Regions from separate parts of the Mesorhizobium sp. C372A genome, predicted to be linked through region 3. Evidence: predicted binding sites of a transcription regulator. Region 3 holds the regulator's gene; each other region holds the start of a gene.
The links. Region 3 encodes PhoB, which activates phosphate uptake and scavenging genes when phosphate is short. Its sites were predicted from a motif close to TGTCATNNANCTGTCAT; they were not measured.

Region 1 (4,879 bases), 960 kb from region 3:
GCGACCCGGCGCCCTTGGCGCCAGACAGTGCGCACGACCGGCACATGGTCGTCGACGCGCACACGCACCAGATCGGCGCGGCGGCCCTGTTCGATGACGCCGCGGTCGTTGAGGCCGATCGCCTCGGCCGGATTCTTCGACACCATCGCAACCGCCTGCGGCAGGGAAATGCCCTCGACGACGTCGCCGAGGAAGAAGGCCGACTGGATCAGGCTGAAGGGAATGTAGTCGGACGACAATATGTCGAGCAGGCCGTCGCCGGCCAGCGTGCGGGCCGAGACATTGCCCGAATGCGAGGAGCCGCGCATGACGTTGGGCGCGCCCATCAGTACGCCGAGCCCGGCATCCTTCGAGGCCTTGGCGGCTTCCAGCGTGGTCGGGAATTCCGCGACGCGCACGCCCTGCTCGATCGCCTCGTCGACATGGCCTGATGTGGCGTCGTCATGGCTCGCCAGCACAATGCCCCGCTCGTTGCAGGCGGCTGATATCGCCACCCGGTTCGGTCCCGAATTCTTCGCCGATTCCGACATCCGCTTTTCGCAGAACAATTGGAAGTCGCGATCGGTCAATTTCAGCTTGCGCTGATAGTAATGGGCGTAGGTCTCGAGATTGACGAACTGACGCTGTCCCGGCGCATGGTCCATCAGCGAGGCCAGCTTGACCCGCTCGTCGCCATCGAAATTGGCGAAAGCCCGCAAGCAATCCGGCGCCGAGACCTCGCAGCGCAGGTGCAGGAAATGGTCGGCCCGCAACCGGTCTTTCGCGACGCTGTCCTCGATCGCGCCGGCGAGCTTGCGGATGTCGTCGGAGGTAATATCCGCGTCCTCGTCCATGCCGACACGCAAAGCGTCGAGCACGGTGGTGATGCCGGCGGTGGCCACCTGCGCGTCATGGGCAAGGACGGCGGCGATCGGGTTCCAGCGCACTTTCGGGCGCGGCGCATAGTGGCCTTCGAGATGGTCAGTGTGCAGCTCGACCAGGCCGGGAATGATGTAGTCGCCGCCCATGTCCTCGCCGCCCATGCTCCCGCCGGTGTGGCCGGTGCCGGCGTCGACGCCGGAGATAAAACCGTCGCGCAGCACGAGCGACCCTTCGACGATCTCGTCGGCAAGCACGATGCGGGCGTTGTGGAGAACAGTTTCGGCGGTCATTCAGGCAGTCCTTGCTTACTCGGACGAATTGCGGTCAGGCGGTTTTTCGGGCAGCGCGGCGGCCGAGCGCATGATGCGAAAGCACCATGAACGGAGCGCCCGGTTCGGTTTCGACGAACAGCGTCAGCGCATCCACCAGCACCGGCTGCTGCAGCACATCGGCGAACAGGCTGTCAATTGCCGCGCGCAGACGTTGGCTTTCCTGCGGCCCGGCCCGGCCGGACAGTGTCATGTGGAAGCGAAAGGTCTCAAACACATAGGGATAGCCCCACTGGCAGAGATTGCGGAACTCGGCCGGCTTCAGCGAATCCGGGCTGCGCCGCTCGATCTCGGCCTCGGTGAGCGGCGCGCGAAAACGGTCGAAGCTAAGCACGACATCATCGGCGAAACGGTTGAGCGGCGGCAGCGGGCCTTCCGGCAGCAAAGCGAAGAAACCATCGATCTGGCTGACGACCAGGCGCGGGATGGTGACCGTCGGCGTTGCTTCGGCAAAGGCGTCCAGCGCCGCGCGCAACGAGCTTTCGGTTTCGTTGGCGGCCAACCGGAAGGGCGCTTTCAGCGTCGCATGAAAACCGTAGCGCCGCGCCGATGCGGTGTGAAAGGCGACTTCGGCCGCCGACAGCTCGCCCACCGCCTCGACCGGCCTGGTGGCGGCGCCAAAGGGGTCGCGGCCCAGCCAATTGGCGGCGATCCGCGCCAGCGGTTCGTCCTGCCTCGGGGTGAAATAAATGGCGTAGCGCATCGAAAAAAATCCTCGTCAGCCCGCTGCCATAGGTGATTTCCATGACGGATTGACGAAGCTTATGCGAGTTTTCGAAGGCAAATCGACCCCATGGATCGTTAGCCGACGATTTTTCGCTGCTAGACCAACAGCTTCCGGCGCAAGCGAAGGCCGATCAGGCCTTCATGAGCCATTCGTGCTCGGGCGCGTTGTGGAACTTCCACGTCCGCTTCGGCCCGGCCATGACGTTAAGGTAATAGAGGTCGTAGCCGTGACAGGCCGCGCACGGATGATAGCCCTTGGGCACCAGCACGACATCGCCGTCCTCGATCGCCATCGCCTCGTCCAGTTCGCGGGCGCCCGACTTGTCGGCGTCGGTGTAGACCCGCTGGAAGGCAAAGCCCTGCGGCGGGTTGAGGCGGTGGTAATAGGTTTCCTCAAGATAGGATTCGGCCGGCAGATTGTCCTGATCGTGCTTGTGCGGCGGGTAGCTCGATGTGTGGCCACCGGGCGTGATGACCTCGACCACCAGCAGCGAGTCGGCGGGCTTGCCCTCGGGCAATATGTTGGTGACGTAGCGCGTGTTGGTGCCTTTGCCCCGAGTCTCCTGGCCGAGGTCGTCGGGTGCGATGACGCGAACGGGCAAGCCGCCGCCCAAGCCCGGCGCCGAGCAGACCGCGAGTTCGAGATCGGTGTCGGCGGTGACCGACCAGTCCGAACCCTCCGGAATATAGACCGACCACGGCTTGCCCTCGAAGGGCGACATGCGCTCGCCGAGCAGGCCGAGTTCCTGGCCGCCGGCCCTTGCCGTGCCCTTGCCGGTGACGAACACCAGGCAGACTTCGCGATCCTGCGTCTTGCCGGATGCGGTCTCGCCCGGCTTCAGGCGGTGCAGGTCGAAGCCGACATAGGTCCATCCGGCGCTTTTGGGCGTGACATGGGCGACGCGGCCATGGCCCTTGTCGGCTTTGACGAGCAGTTTCGACATGTTTTGTCTCTCCTATCGCAAGTCTTCGAGGTCGGCCTCTCAACTTCGTCATCCTAGGGCGAAGCAGGAGCGAAGCTCCGTCGCGAAGACCCTAGGATGACGAAGCGAGGGACGTTCCGGCCAATCACCGACGTAGGCGATACGCCAGGTGTCCAGTGTCCGACCCGCAAGCCCTTCCGAGCCACGGCCGCTTCATTCCTTCGGTTCGGCGTCCGCCTTCGCTTCGCCGGTCTTCGGTCGATCAGGCGCAGCCTTGCTCTCCTCCACCGGCTTGTAAAGGTAGAAGAACTGCCAGACGGCGTAGGCGGCAAAGCCGAGCGCAATGATGCCCCAGAATGGGGTGCCGGAGGCGAATTCTATTCCGGCCCAGATCACGCAGACGGCGACGACGGCAACGCGCCGCCACAGCGGCCGGAAGAACGGGTGCTCGTAATCCTTCATCGGACCGGCTTACGCATTGGGAAAGCCTTGCGTCTCGACCGTGTAGCCGGCCGCCGTCATCACCCGCATCAGCTCCTTATAACCCACTTGGGCCATCTTCAGCGGCGGGTTCTTTTTCGGGTCCTGCTCGGCCTCGACGACGAACCAGCCTTCATAGCCATGGTCGGCGAAGCGCTGCACGATGGCGCCGAAATCGAGCGAACCGTCGCCAGGCACCGTGAAGGCACCGAGCGCCACGGCGTCGAGAAAGGACTGCTTTGTGCGGTCGAGCCCGTCGATCACGCCCATGCGCACATCCTTCACATGGACATGGCTGATCCGCTTGTGGTGGTTGTCGATGGCGCGCAGCACGTCGCCGCCGGCAAAGGCGAGATGCCCTGCATCGAGCAGCAACGGAATGCCTTCGCCGGAATGGCGCATGAAGGCATCGAGCTCCGGCTCGGTCTCGACCACTGCCGCCATGTGATGGTGATAGGACAGCGGCATGCCTTGCTCGGCGCACCATTCGCCGAATTCGGTGAGGCGCCTGGCATAGGCCCTCATCTCGTCGTTCGACAATTTCGGCTTGGTGGCGAGAGGCCTGGAGCGATCGCCCTGGATCGAGCGGCCGACCTCGCCATAGACGATGCAAGGCGCATTCACCGCCTTGAACAGGTCGATCATCGGCTGGATGCGATCCTTGTTCCTGCCCATGTCCTCATCGACCAGGGTGCCGGAGAACCAGCCGCCGCACAGCGTCACGTCGGCCTGCTTCAGGATCGGCAGCATGATTTCGGGGTCGTTTGGAAAACGCCGGCCCATTTCCATGCCGGTGAAACCTGCCGAGCGCGACTGGCGCAGGCACTCTTCCAGCGAGACGTCGTCGCTGAGTTCGGCAAGATCGTCGTTCCACCACGCAATGGGGGACATGCCCAGTTTGGCTTTCAAGTTTTAGCTCCGGTTTCTTGTTCACCCTCCCCCTTGTGGGGAGGGTCGCTGCGAAGCAGCGGGGTGGGGTGCGGCGCGAGCCCCCCACCCGGACCTTCGGTCCGACCTCGCCACAAGGGGGAGGTAGGGGGCGGGTGCATGTACATCAATCGCCGATTGTCTGCATCTGCCGCTTTTCGTCATAGGCCTTGCGGGCTGCGTTGACCTGCGGCCGTGCGGAGACTTCCGGCACCGCGACATCCCACCAATGGCCGCCGGCATCGGTGGAAATCAGCGGGTCGGTGTCGATGACCAGCACGGTGGTGCGGTCGTTGGTTTTCGACTTTTGCAGCGCAGTCTCCAGGCCGGTGATCGACGGCACTTTCTCGGCAATAGCGCCCATGCTGGCCGCATGCGCGGCGAAGTCGATGTCGGGCAGGATCTCGTGGCGCGCGTCCTTCAGGAGGTTGTTGAAGTTGGCGCCGCCGGTGGCCATCTGCAGCCGGTTGATGCAGCCATAACCCCTGTTGTCGAGCACCACGATGGTCAGCTTCAGGCCAAGCATCACCGACGTGGCGATTTCGGAATTCATCATGAGGTAGGAGCCGTCCCCGACCATGACGACGACCTCCTGGTCGGGCTTGGCCATCTTGGCGCCGAGCCCGCCGGCAA
Region 2 (4,879 bases), 1.6 Mb from region 3:
TGGCGGCAAGCTGCACTTCACCCGCTCGCCCGAAGAGGCCGTCGACCAAGCCGACTGCATCGTCACCGACTGCTGGGTGTCTATGGGCCAGGAACACCGCGCCCGCGGCCATAATGTCTTCTCGCCCTATCAGGTCAATGCGGCGCTGATGGCCAGGGCCAAGCCCGACGCCCTGTTCATGCACTGCCTGCCGGCGCATCGCGGCGAGGAAGTCACCGACGAGGTCATCGACGGTCCGCATTCGGTGGTCTTCGACGAAGCCGAGAACCGGCTCCACGCCCAGAAGGCGGTTTTGGCCTGGTGTCTGGGCGCTTGATCTCCAGGCGCTTGATCTCCAAGCGCTTGATCCGGGGCGACGCGATGCCTATTTGCGCCCCATCACGCAAATCAAGCGCGTTTGGACGCATGCACCCCTCCGGGCCGCATGGCCGCGCCCTGGAGCTTTGTCATGTTGGAAACGCATCAAGTGACTGAACATCACCCCAAACTCGGCGAGTTCGGCTATGCCGGCGACGATCATGTCGTGCCCTTCGAGGTAGGCCCGCTCGACGTGCGCGGCCGCACCGTGCAGCTCGGGCCGATGCTCGACGCCATCCTCAACCGTCATGACTATCCCGAGCCGGTCGCCCGCCTGCTGGCGGAAGCCTGTGTGCTGACGGTGCTGCTCGGCACCTCGCTCAAATTCGAGGGCAAGTTCATCCTGCAGACCCGCACCGACGGGCCTGTCGACATGCTGGTCGCGGATTTCTCCACGCCCTCGGCATTGCGCGCCTATGCGCGCTTCGATGCCGACCGGCTGGAGGCCCTGGTGGCCGCAGGCCAGACCTCGCAGCAGACGCTGCTGGGCAGCGGCGTTTTGGCGCTGACCATCGACCAGGGGGCGCACACGCAGCGCTATCAGGGCATCGTCCAGCTCGACGGCGAGACGCTGGAAGACGCCGCGCGCACCTATTTCCGCCAGTCGGAGCAGATCCCGACCGACCTCAGGCTGTCGGTGGCCAAGCTGCTGACGCCCGGCCCCGGCGGTGCGCGCGAGCAGTGGCGCGCCGGCGGTATCCTGGCGCAGTTCCTGCCGCAGTCGCCCGAGCGCATGCGCGTGCCCGACATTTCGGGGGGCGACGGCGATCCGCGCGACGTGATGAACGAGCCGGCCGACAATTCTTGGCGCGAGCTGGTGGCGCTGCTCGGCACCATCGAGCCGACCGAGCTGATCGACCCGACCATCGGCGCCGAGCGGCTGCTCTACAGGCTGTTCCACGAACATGGCGTGCGCGTCTTCGGCGGCGTGCCGGTTGCCGACCAATGTTCCTGCTCAAGGGACAAGATACGCGGCATCCTCGAGGGGTTTTCCGCGCAGGAGATCAAGGACAGCACCGAAGATGGCGGCATCCACGTCGCCTGCGAGTTCTGCTCGAAGCAGTACGACTTCGACCCGGCGGAGTTTGCAGCTCAGTAGCATCTCTTCCTTCTCCCCGTTCCCGGGGAGAAGGTGCCTGAAGGGCGGATGAGGGGCAGCGCGAACTTTGGTGAATGGCCGCGCATAGCCTACGTCATGTGCGTGGAAGATGACCTCATGAGTCTGGCGCTGCCCCTCATCGCCCTGCCGGGCATTTCTCCCCGTATAGTGACGGGGAGAAAACCCCTAATTCACCGTCCGTCGGGTCCCCGGCAGATCCAGCGAAAACGCGGGAATAGCGACGTCGAACGTCTCGCCCTTTTTGTTGCGCATGGTGTAGTGGCCGACCATGAAGCCGGACGGCGTCGAGAGCGGGCAGCCTGACGTGTATTGATAGCTGTCGCCGGGATTGAGCTCAGGCTGGTCGCCGACCACGCCGGCGCCGCGCACTTCCTCGACCCGGCCGCTGCCGTCGGTGATGTGCCAGTAACGCGACATAAGCTGCACGAAATCGTCCGACTGGTTGTCGATCGTCACCTGGTAGCCCCAGACATAACGGTTCTCCGCCGGGTCCGAGCGGTCCTCCAGGTAGAACGGTCTGACCTGCACTTCGATGTTGCGCGTGACGGCGCGATACATGGGCTGCTCCGGTTGCGCGGCAAGGAACATTTGTCGCGCTATGCGGTTTGATACGCGCACAACGGCATGTCCTGCCAGCCTCAAAGCGGAGGTGCCGACAAACAATGTCATTTAAGTGACACATGACAGTGTTGGTGTGCGCAAACCTTGCCGGCGACTCAAGGCCCATCTGTCGACTGACAAAGCAGCCGCGAGCGGCCTTTCCGGAGTGACCAGATCTCATGGAACTAGCTCTCACAGCCGCCTTCGCTTCCTCCGCTTTGCTTCTTTCCAATCTCGCCAGCATCCTGCTTGCTTCGTCGAAACTGCAAGCGCGTCGCCTTATCCCTCCGCCGTCCGACGAGCAGCCACCGGTCTCGATCGTCGTGCCGTCGCGCGGCGTGGAGCCGTTCACACAAGAGACGCTGCAGCGAGCCTTCTCGCTCGACTGGCCGCGCTACGAACTGATCTTCTGCGTCGCTCACGCCGACGATCCCGTCGTCAAACTGATAAACAGGGCGATCGTCCTGTTTCCCAACGTGCCGGCCCGGCTGCTGATCGGCGACGACCGCGTCAGCAGCAACCCGAAGCTCAACAACTGCGTCAAGGGCTGGGAAGCGGCGCGCTATCATTGGGTTATTCTGGCGGATTCCAACGTGCTGATGCCAAGGGATTACGTCCAGCACCTGATGGCGGCCTGGCGGACCAATACCGGGCTTATCTGCTCGACGCCGATCGGCTCTCGGCCGGATGGCTTTTGGGCCGAGGTCGAATGCGCGTTCCTCAACACGCTGCAGGCGCGCTGGCAATATGCCGGCGAGGCGCTCGGTCTCGGCTTTGCCCAAGGCAAGAGCATGCTGTGGAACAAGCCGATGCTCGATACCAGTGGCGGTATCCGCGCGCTGGCCGCCGAGATCGCCGAGGATGCTGCTGCAACCAAGCTGGTCAACGGACTGGGCCTGCGCGTCAATCTCGTTGCCTCGCCTTTCGAGCAACCACTGGGGCAGCGCCGACTTGCCGACATCTGGTCGCGCCAGGCGCGCTGGGCGCGGTTGCGCCGCGTCACCTTCCCGCTGTTTTTCGCACCCGAGATCCTGACCGGCGTCGCCGTGCCGTTGGCGTTGGCACTGGTGGCGGCCGCAAGTGCCGGCATCAGCCTGCCGGCCACGGTGTTGGCCGTGCTGACGGCGGCCTACATTCCCGAATGCGCGCTGGCCGCGGCCAAGGGCTGGCATCTGTCGCTGCGCCTGGTCCCGGCGATGATGGTCCGCGACATGATGCTTCCCGCCATCTGGGCGCGCGGCTGGCTGAGCGGCGCCGTCGACTGGCGCGGCAACATCATGACCATCGGCACCAAGACGGCCGAACTGGAAGAGGTTTCGTCGGGAGCGTGACGCCTCGCGGCCTATCCGGCTGCCTTCAGCGCCTGCGCAACGTCCTCCAGCAGATCGTCCGTATCCTCAAGACCGACCGACAGCCTGAGCGTTCCCGGCCCGATGCCAAGCTCGGCGCGAGCTTCGTCGCTGAGGTTCTTGTGCGTGGTGGTCGCCGGATGGGTGATCAGGCTCTTGGCGTCGCCGAGATTGTTGGAGATCAGCACGATGTCGAGCGCGTTCTGCAAGGCGAAGGCCGCCTGCTTGCCGCCCTTGACGTCGAGGCAGATCAGCGTCGATCCGCCCGTCATCTGCTTCTTGACGATGTCGGCCTGCGGGTGGTCGGCGCGGCCGGGATAGATGACGCGGGCGATTTCCGGCCGTCCTGCCAGGAAATCCGCGATCTTGGCCGCGCTTTCCGTCTGCTGGCGCACCCGAACCGGCAGCGTCTCCAGGCCCTTGAGCAGCGTCCAGGCGTTGAACGGCGACAGGCTCGGGCCGGTGTGGCGGAAATAGTCGTGCAAATTCTCGTCGATCCATTTCTTGTCCGACAGGATGATGCCGCCGAGACAGCGTCCCTGGCCGTCAATGTGCTTGGTCGCGGAGTAGACGACGATATGGGCGCCGAGCTGCAAGGGCTTCTGCTGCAAGGGCGTGGCAAAGACATTGTCGACGATCAGCCTGGCGCCGATCGAGGTGGCGAGCGCCGCCACCGCTGCGATGTCGACCACTTCCAGCGTCGGATTGGTCGGGCTTTCCAGGAAGAACAGTTTCGTGTTCGGCCGCACCGCCTTTTCCCAGTTGGCGATGTCGGTGCCGTCGACCAGCGTTGCCTCGATGCCGTATTTCGGCGCCAGCGTCTCCACCACCCAGCGGCAGGAGCCGAACAGCGCGCGCGCCGCAACGATATGGTCGCCGGCCTTGGCGCTGCACAGGAGCGCTGCCGTCACCGCCGCCATGCCGGACGCCGTGGCGCGCGCATCTTCGGCACCCTCCAGCGCGCACATGCGCTTTTCGAACATGTCGACGGTAGGGTTGGCATAGCGCGAATAGATGAAGCCCGGCTCCTCGCCCTTGAAACGGGCCTCGGCAGCCTGCGCCGTCTCGTAGACATAGCCCTGGGTGAGGTACATCGCTTCGGACGTCTCGCCGAACTGGGAACGCAGCGTTCCCCCGTGCACGAGTGCGGTCTGAGGTTTCCAGTTACGCTTCTTGGTGCTCATCGCTTTTGTTCCAGACACAAAAAAACCGGCCGCGAAAGTCGCAACCGGTCCATATGGCCTTGCGGCCCGACGGTCCTTTAGCGACTTGTTTAACGTGGCTGCAAGCCGACCGGCCAAATCACCACGGGATAACGACCCTTTAGACCTCACCTGCGCTTGCGTCAATTGCCGGCTTCATTAAGAGGTTTGTACCAGGCAGGTTCCGCAATAATATCCAGCGGTTTTGCGGCAAGAACCTGCCACAAAGAGACCGACCTTGGAGCGGAGCC
Region 3 (4,879 bases):
CACCATCATCGGCCTGGCGCGTGCGCTCGGCGAGACAGCACCGCTGCTCTTGATCGGCATGGTCGCTTTCGTCGCCGATTATCCGACGACGCCTTTCGATCCGGCGACCGCGCTGCCGGTGCAGATCTATATGTGGGCAAACGAGGCTGAGCGCGCTTTTGTCGAGCGCATGTCCGGCGCCATCATCATCCTGCTCGTCTTCCTCATGGCCATGAACATCACCGCGATCGTGCTCCGGCGCCGCTTCGAGCGGCGCTGGTAGAAAAAAGGCAATTTGGTATGAACATCATGACCGAACAGTCCCTTGAGAATGCAGTGGGCGACAAAATGAACGCCAAGTCGAACGAAGTCATCAAGATGCGCGGCGACAAGGTCGGCGTCTTCTACGGCGAGAAGCAGGCGTTGTTCGACGTCAATCTCGACGTCCGCCAGAACCAGGTGACGGCGCTGATCGGCCCGTCCGGCTGCGGCAAGTCGACCTTCCTGCGCTGCCTCAACCGCATGAACGACACCATCGATTCGGCGCGGGTGACCGGCAAGATCACGCTCGATGAAGACGACATCTACGACAAGAACATCGATGTCGTCGAACTGCGCGCCCGCGTCGGCATGGTGTTCCAGAAACCCAACCCGTTCCCGAAGTCGATCTACGAGAACGTCGCCTACGGCCCGCGCATCCATGGGCTGGCCAAGCGCAAGTCCGACATGGACCAGATCGTCGAGCAGAGCCTGAAGAAGGCTGCGATCTGGAACGAGGTCAAGGACCGCCTGCAGGAGCCCGGCACCGGCCTGTCCGGCGGCCAGCAGCAGCGCCTGTGCATCGCGCGCGCCATCGCCGTGTCGCCGGAGGTGATCCTGATGGACGAGCCCTGCTCGGCGCTCGATCCGATCGCCACCGCCCGTGTCGAGGAGCTGATCGACGAACTGCGCCAGAACTACACGATCGTCATCGTCACCCACTCGATGCAGCAGGCGGCGCGCGTCTCGCAGCGCACGGCGATGTTCCATCTCGGCTATCTCGTCGAGGAGGGCGTCACCGACAAGATGTTCACCAACCCCGACGACAAGCGCACCCAGGACTACATTACCGGCCGCTTCGGCTGAGCCGTCCGGCGGGTGAATTTTTAGGCACGAGGACCAAGATCATGGGTGAACATACCGTCGCCTCCTTCGATGAAGAGCTCGGGCAGATCAGCAAGCTGATCCGCGACATGGGCGATCTGGCAGGCTCGATGGTCAGCGGCTCGACCAGGGCGCTGCTCAATTCGGACAATGCGCTGGCACAGCGTGTCGTTTCCGACGACGCCATCATGGATGCGCGCCAGCGCGAACTGGACGACCGCGCCATCACGCTGATCGCCAAGCGCCAGCCGATGGCCAACGATCTGCGCGCCGTGGTCGGCTCGATCCGCATGGCGGGCGACCTCGAGCGCATCGGCGACCTCGCCAAGAACATCGCCAAACGCGTCGGCACCGTGGGCTTGAGCGTCACGCCGCGCGACCTCTCGCACTCCATCGATGCCATGGCGCAGCTGGTGCTGATCCAGGTGCAAGGCGTCGTCGAGGAATATGCCGCCACCGATGCGGCAGCGCTTGCAAAACTCAGGAATGACGACGAGCGCATCGACGTCAAATACACGTCCGTGTTTCGTGAGCTCTTGACCTACATGATGGAAGACCCTCGCAACATCACCGCCTGCACGCATCTCTTGTTCTGCGCCAAGAATCTTGAGCGCATCGGCGATCATGTCACCAACATCGCCGAAAATGCGTATTATGTGCTGACCGGCCAGCAATTGCCCGCCAATCGTCCGAAGCAGGACGAGACGGCGATGGCCACGCCGGCCTGATGAGGGTGAACTGCCTATGATCGCGCCACGCATCATGGTCGTGGAGGACGAGGAGCCGCTGGGCGTGCTCCTCCGCTACAACCTCGAATCCGAAGGCTATCAGGTCGAGGTGGTGACACGCGGCGACGAGGCCGAGATCCGCCTGCAGGAAAACGTGCCCGATCTCCTGGTGCTCGACTGGATGGTGCCCGCTGTTTCCGGCATCGAGCTCTGCCGGCGGCTTAGAGTGCGGCCCGAAACCGAGCGGCTGCCGATCATCATGCTGACCGCGCGCGGTGAGGAAAGCGATCGCGTGCGCGGCCTGTCCACCGGTGCCGACGACTATCTGGTCAAGCCATTCTCGACGCCGGAGTTCATGGCGCGCGTGAAGGCGCTGCTGCGCCGGGCCAAGCCGGAAGTGCTGTCCAGCGTGCTCAAGGTCGGCGACATCGTGCTCGACCGCGAGTCGCACCGTGTCTACCGCAAGAAGAGCGAGATCAGGCTGGGACCGACCGAGTTCCGGCTGCTCGAATTCATGATGCGCCATCCCGGCCGCGTGTTCTCGCGCAGCCAACTGCTCGACAATGTCTGGGGCGAGACGATCTATATCGACGAGCGAACCGTCGACGTCCATGTCGGGCGCTTACGCAAAGCGGTCAACAACGGCCGCATGCCGGATGTCATCCGTACCATTCGCGGCGCCGGCTACGCGATCAGGGAAGACTAGGATGCTGCGCGTCGCGCCGTTGCCGGCCATTCAGGCGACATGCTTGCCGGATTTGGCCTGAATGCCCGGCGCGAAAATCTCCTGATCGACGAAGCCGAGCGCGCGCATGGCACAGCCTTCGCGGATCAGCGGCAGCTCGTTGGGCTCGGTGTCGAAGGAGATCGATTTCGAGTGCTGGCCGCCGGCGGTCTGGGCGATCGCTTCGCGCAATGCCGGTTCGATCAAGTCGAAGGCGGCGGCGCTGACGCCGACCATGGCGACGGGTGCCGGATCGATCAGTGCAAACAGGCTGCCGAGGCCGAAGCCGAGCGCCTCACCGGCCTTGCGATAGGCTTCGCGCTCCGGGCCATCGGTTTCGCGGGCGCGCGCGGCGAGTGCGCGCATATCAGCGTCGCCGATATCGACCGGCTCGGCATCTTCGCTCATCATTTTGGCGCTGCGCCAGATGGCGTAGTTTCCGGCATAGGCCTCGACGCAGCCGCGCCGCCCGCAGCGGCAGAGCGCGCCGCCCGGACGGTGGATCATGTGGCCGAACTCGCCGCCCGAGGAATGGGTGCCGGTGAACAGTTCGCCTTTCAGCACCAGCCCCATGCCGATGCCGTGCGACAAGAGGATCGCGATGAAATTGTCGCGGTAGCGCTCGGGCTGGCGCCATTGCAGGGCCACCGCCATCATATTGCAGTCGTTCTCCATGGTGGCAGGAATGCCGAATTCCGCTTCCAACATGTCGGCGAAGGCAATGTCGGTCAGTGGCGTGATTGGCGACCACAGCATGGCCCGCGCCTGCGAATCGGTGATGCCCTGGATGCCCATGGCAATGCGGGCGATGCTCTGGACATCGAGGTCCGGGTCCGCGAGACGCCGCCCGACGATTGCTACGCATTCGCCGATCAGCTCGTCGCGCGGCATGGTCAGCGTGTCGAGCCGGCGCTGTTCTTCCGCGACCACCTGGCCGGCATAGTCGATGACGGTGACGGAGAGGAAGTTCAGCGACAGCACCACGGTCATGACCGCCGCCGCTTCCGGGTTGAGGCCAAGGCCGACCTGCGGCCGGCCGCGTTTCAGCGAGCCGGTCTCGCCAGGCTTGCCTTCAATCAGGATGCCTTCTTGAATTAGATCAGACGAGATTGCCGATATCGTCGAATGGCTGAGGCCGGTGGTCGCCGCAATCTCGGTCCGCGACGGCTGGCCGGCCCGGCGCACGGCCGAAATCACCATCGCACGGTTGCGACGGCGCAGATCGTCGTGGCGGATCCCAACCGACATTTGTTTTCCTCCCGGCCTCCTCGCGCCTCATGATAGTGAAGGCGTTCGACGGCACCAGCCAAATATTGGCAGACGCCGGCAGCCCTGTCATTGTTTATTGCGGAGCTCGAAAAAATTCGGCAACGCCATCAGAATCCATCATAATCGATGTTGACAGTGCCTTATCATTGAACCAGTATTTTTTCGAGGCTCGAAAAAATGGAGCCTCTTTGTGCAGGCCTTCGGGCCGGTTTTGTCGCGCCGTGGGCGGCGCAGGGAGGGTTATAATGAACAGATTTGCAGCCGCCATGCTGGCGGGTGTCGCCATGTCGCTGGCGCTGATGTCGGTCGCGCAGGCGAAGGACAAGGTCATCGGCGTGTCGTGGTCGAACTTCCAGGAAGAGCGCTGGAAGACCGACGAGGCGGCGATGAAAACGGCGATCGAAGCCGCCGGCGACAAGTACATTTCGGCCGACGCGCAGTCCAATCCCGGCAAGCAGCTGACCGACGTCGAAAGCCTGATCTCGCAGGGCGCCAACTCGCTGATCATCCTGGCGCAGGACGCCTCGGCCATCGGCCCGGCGGTGCAGAAGGCGCTGGACGAAGGCATTCCGGTCGTCGGCTATGATCGCCTGATCGAGAACAAGGACGTCTTCTACCTGACCTTCGACAACAAGGAAGTCGGCCGCATGCAGGCCCGCGAAGTGTTCAAGGCGAAGCCCGAAGGCAACTATGTCTTCATCAAGGGCTCGGGCTCGGATCCGAATGCCGATTTCCTGTTCTCGGGCTCGATGGAAGTGCTCAAGGAAGCCATCGACTCGGGCAAGATCAAGAATGTCGGCGAGGCCTATACCGATGGCTGGCTGCCGGCCAACGCCCAGAAGAACATGGAACAGTTCCTGACCGCCAATGACAACAAGGTCGATGCCGTGGTTGCGGCCAATGACGGCACCGCCGGCGGCGTTGTCGCCGCGCTGACGGCGCAGGGCCTTGCCGGAACGGTTCCGGTCTCGGGCCAGGACGGCGACCATGCCGCCCTGAACCGCATCGCGCTCGGCACGCAGACGGTGTCGGTGTG

Region 1: NLY42_RS05965 (DUF1045 domain-containing protein) is a predicted target of PhoB. The motif match lies at 1,935-1,951, and genes of this name have one in related genera.
Region 2: NLY42_RS02930 (ceramide glucosyltransferase) is a predicted target of PhoB. The motif match lies at 2,141-2,157, and genes of this name have one in related genera.

The regions. Positions count from the first base shown of each region.
Region 1 is NZ_CP100475.1:1,282,947-1,287,825, forward strand. Features, by position in the region: gene NLY42_RS05960 (alpha-D-ribose 1-methylphosphonate 5-triphosphate diphosphatase) at 1-1,151, opposite strand, end outside; gene NLY42_RS05965 (DUF1045 domain-containing protein) at 1,186-1,893, opposite strand; gene iolB (5-deoxy-glucuronate isomerase) at 2,048-2,860, opposite strand; gene NLY42_RS05975 (hypothetical protein) at 3,053-3,301, opposite strand; gene iolE (myo-inosose-2 dehydratase) at 3,311-4,228, opposite strand; gene iolD (3D-(3,5/4)-trihydroxycyclohexane-1,2-dione acylhydrolase (decyclizing)) at 4,374-4,879, opposite strand, start outside.
Region 2 is NZ_CP100475.1:642,468-647,346, reverse strand. Features, by position in the region: gene argF (ornithine carbamoyltransferase) at 1-316, shown strand, start outside; gene NLY42_RS02940 (Hsp33 family molecular chaperone) at 425-1,456, shown strand; gene apaG (Co2+/Mg2+ efflux facilitator ApaG/CorD) at 1,643-2,035, opposite strand; gene NLY42_RS02930 (ceramide glucosyltransferase) at 2,257-3,408, shown strand; gene NLY42_RS02925 (O-succinylhomoserine sulfhydrylase) at 3,420-4,610, opposite strand; SAM riboswitch at 4,668-4,745, opposite strand.
Region 3 is NZ_CP100475.1:2,246,144-2,251,022, forward strand. Features, by position in the region: gene pstA (phosphate ABC transporter permease PstA) at 1-262, shown strand, start outside; gene pstB (phosphate ABC transporter ATP-binding protein PstB) at 280-1,104, shown strand; gene phoU (phosphate signaling complex protein PhoU) at 1,146-1,850, shown strand; gene phoB (phosphate regulon transcriptional regulator PhoB) at 1,867-2,556, shown strand; gene NLY42_RS10645 (ROK family protein) at 2,587-3,822, opposite strand; gene xylF (D-xylose ABC transporter substrate-binding protein) at 4,089-4,879, shown strand, end outside.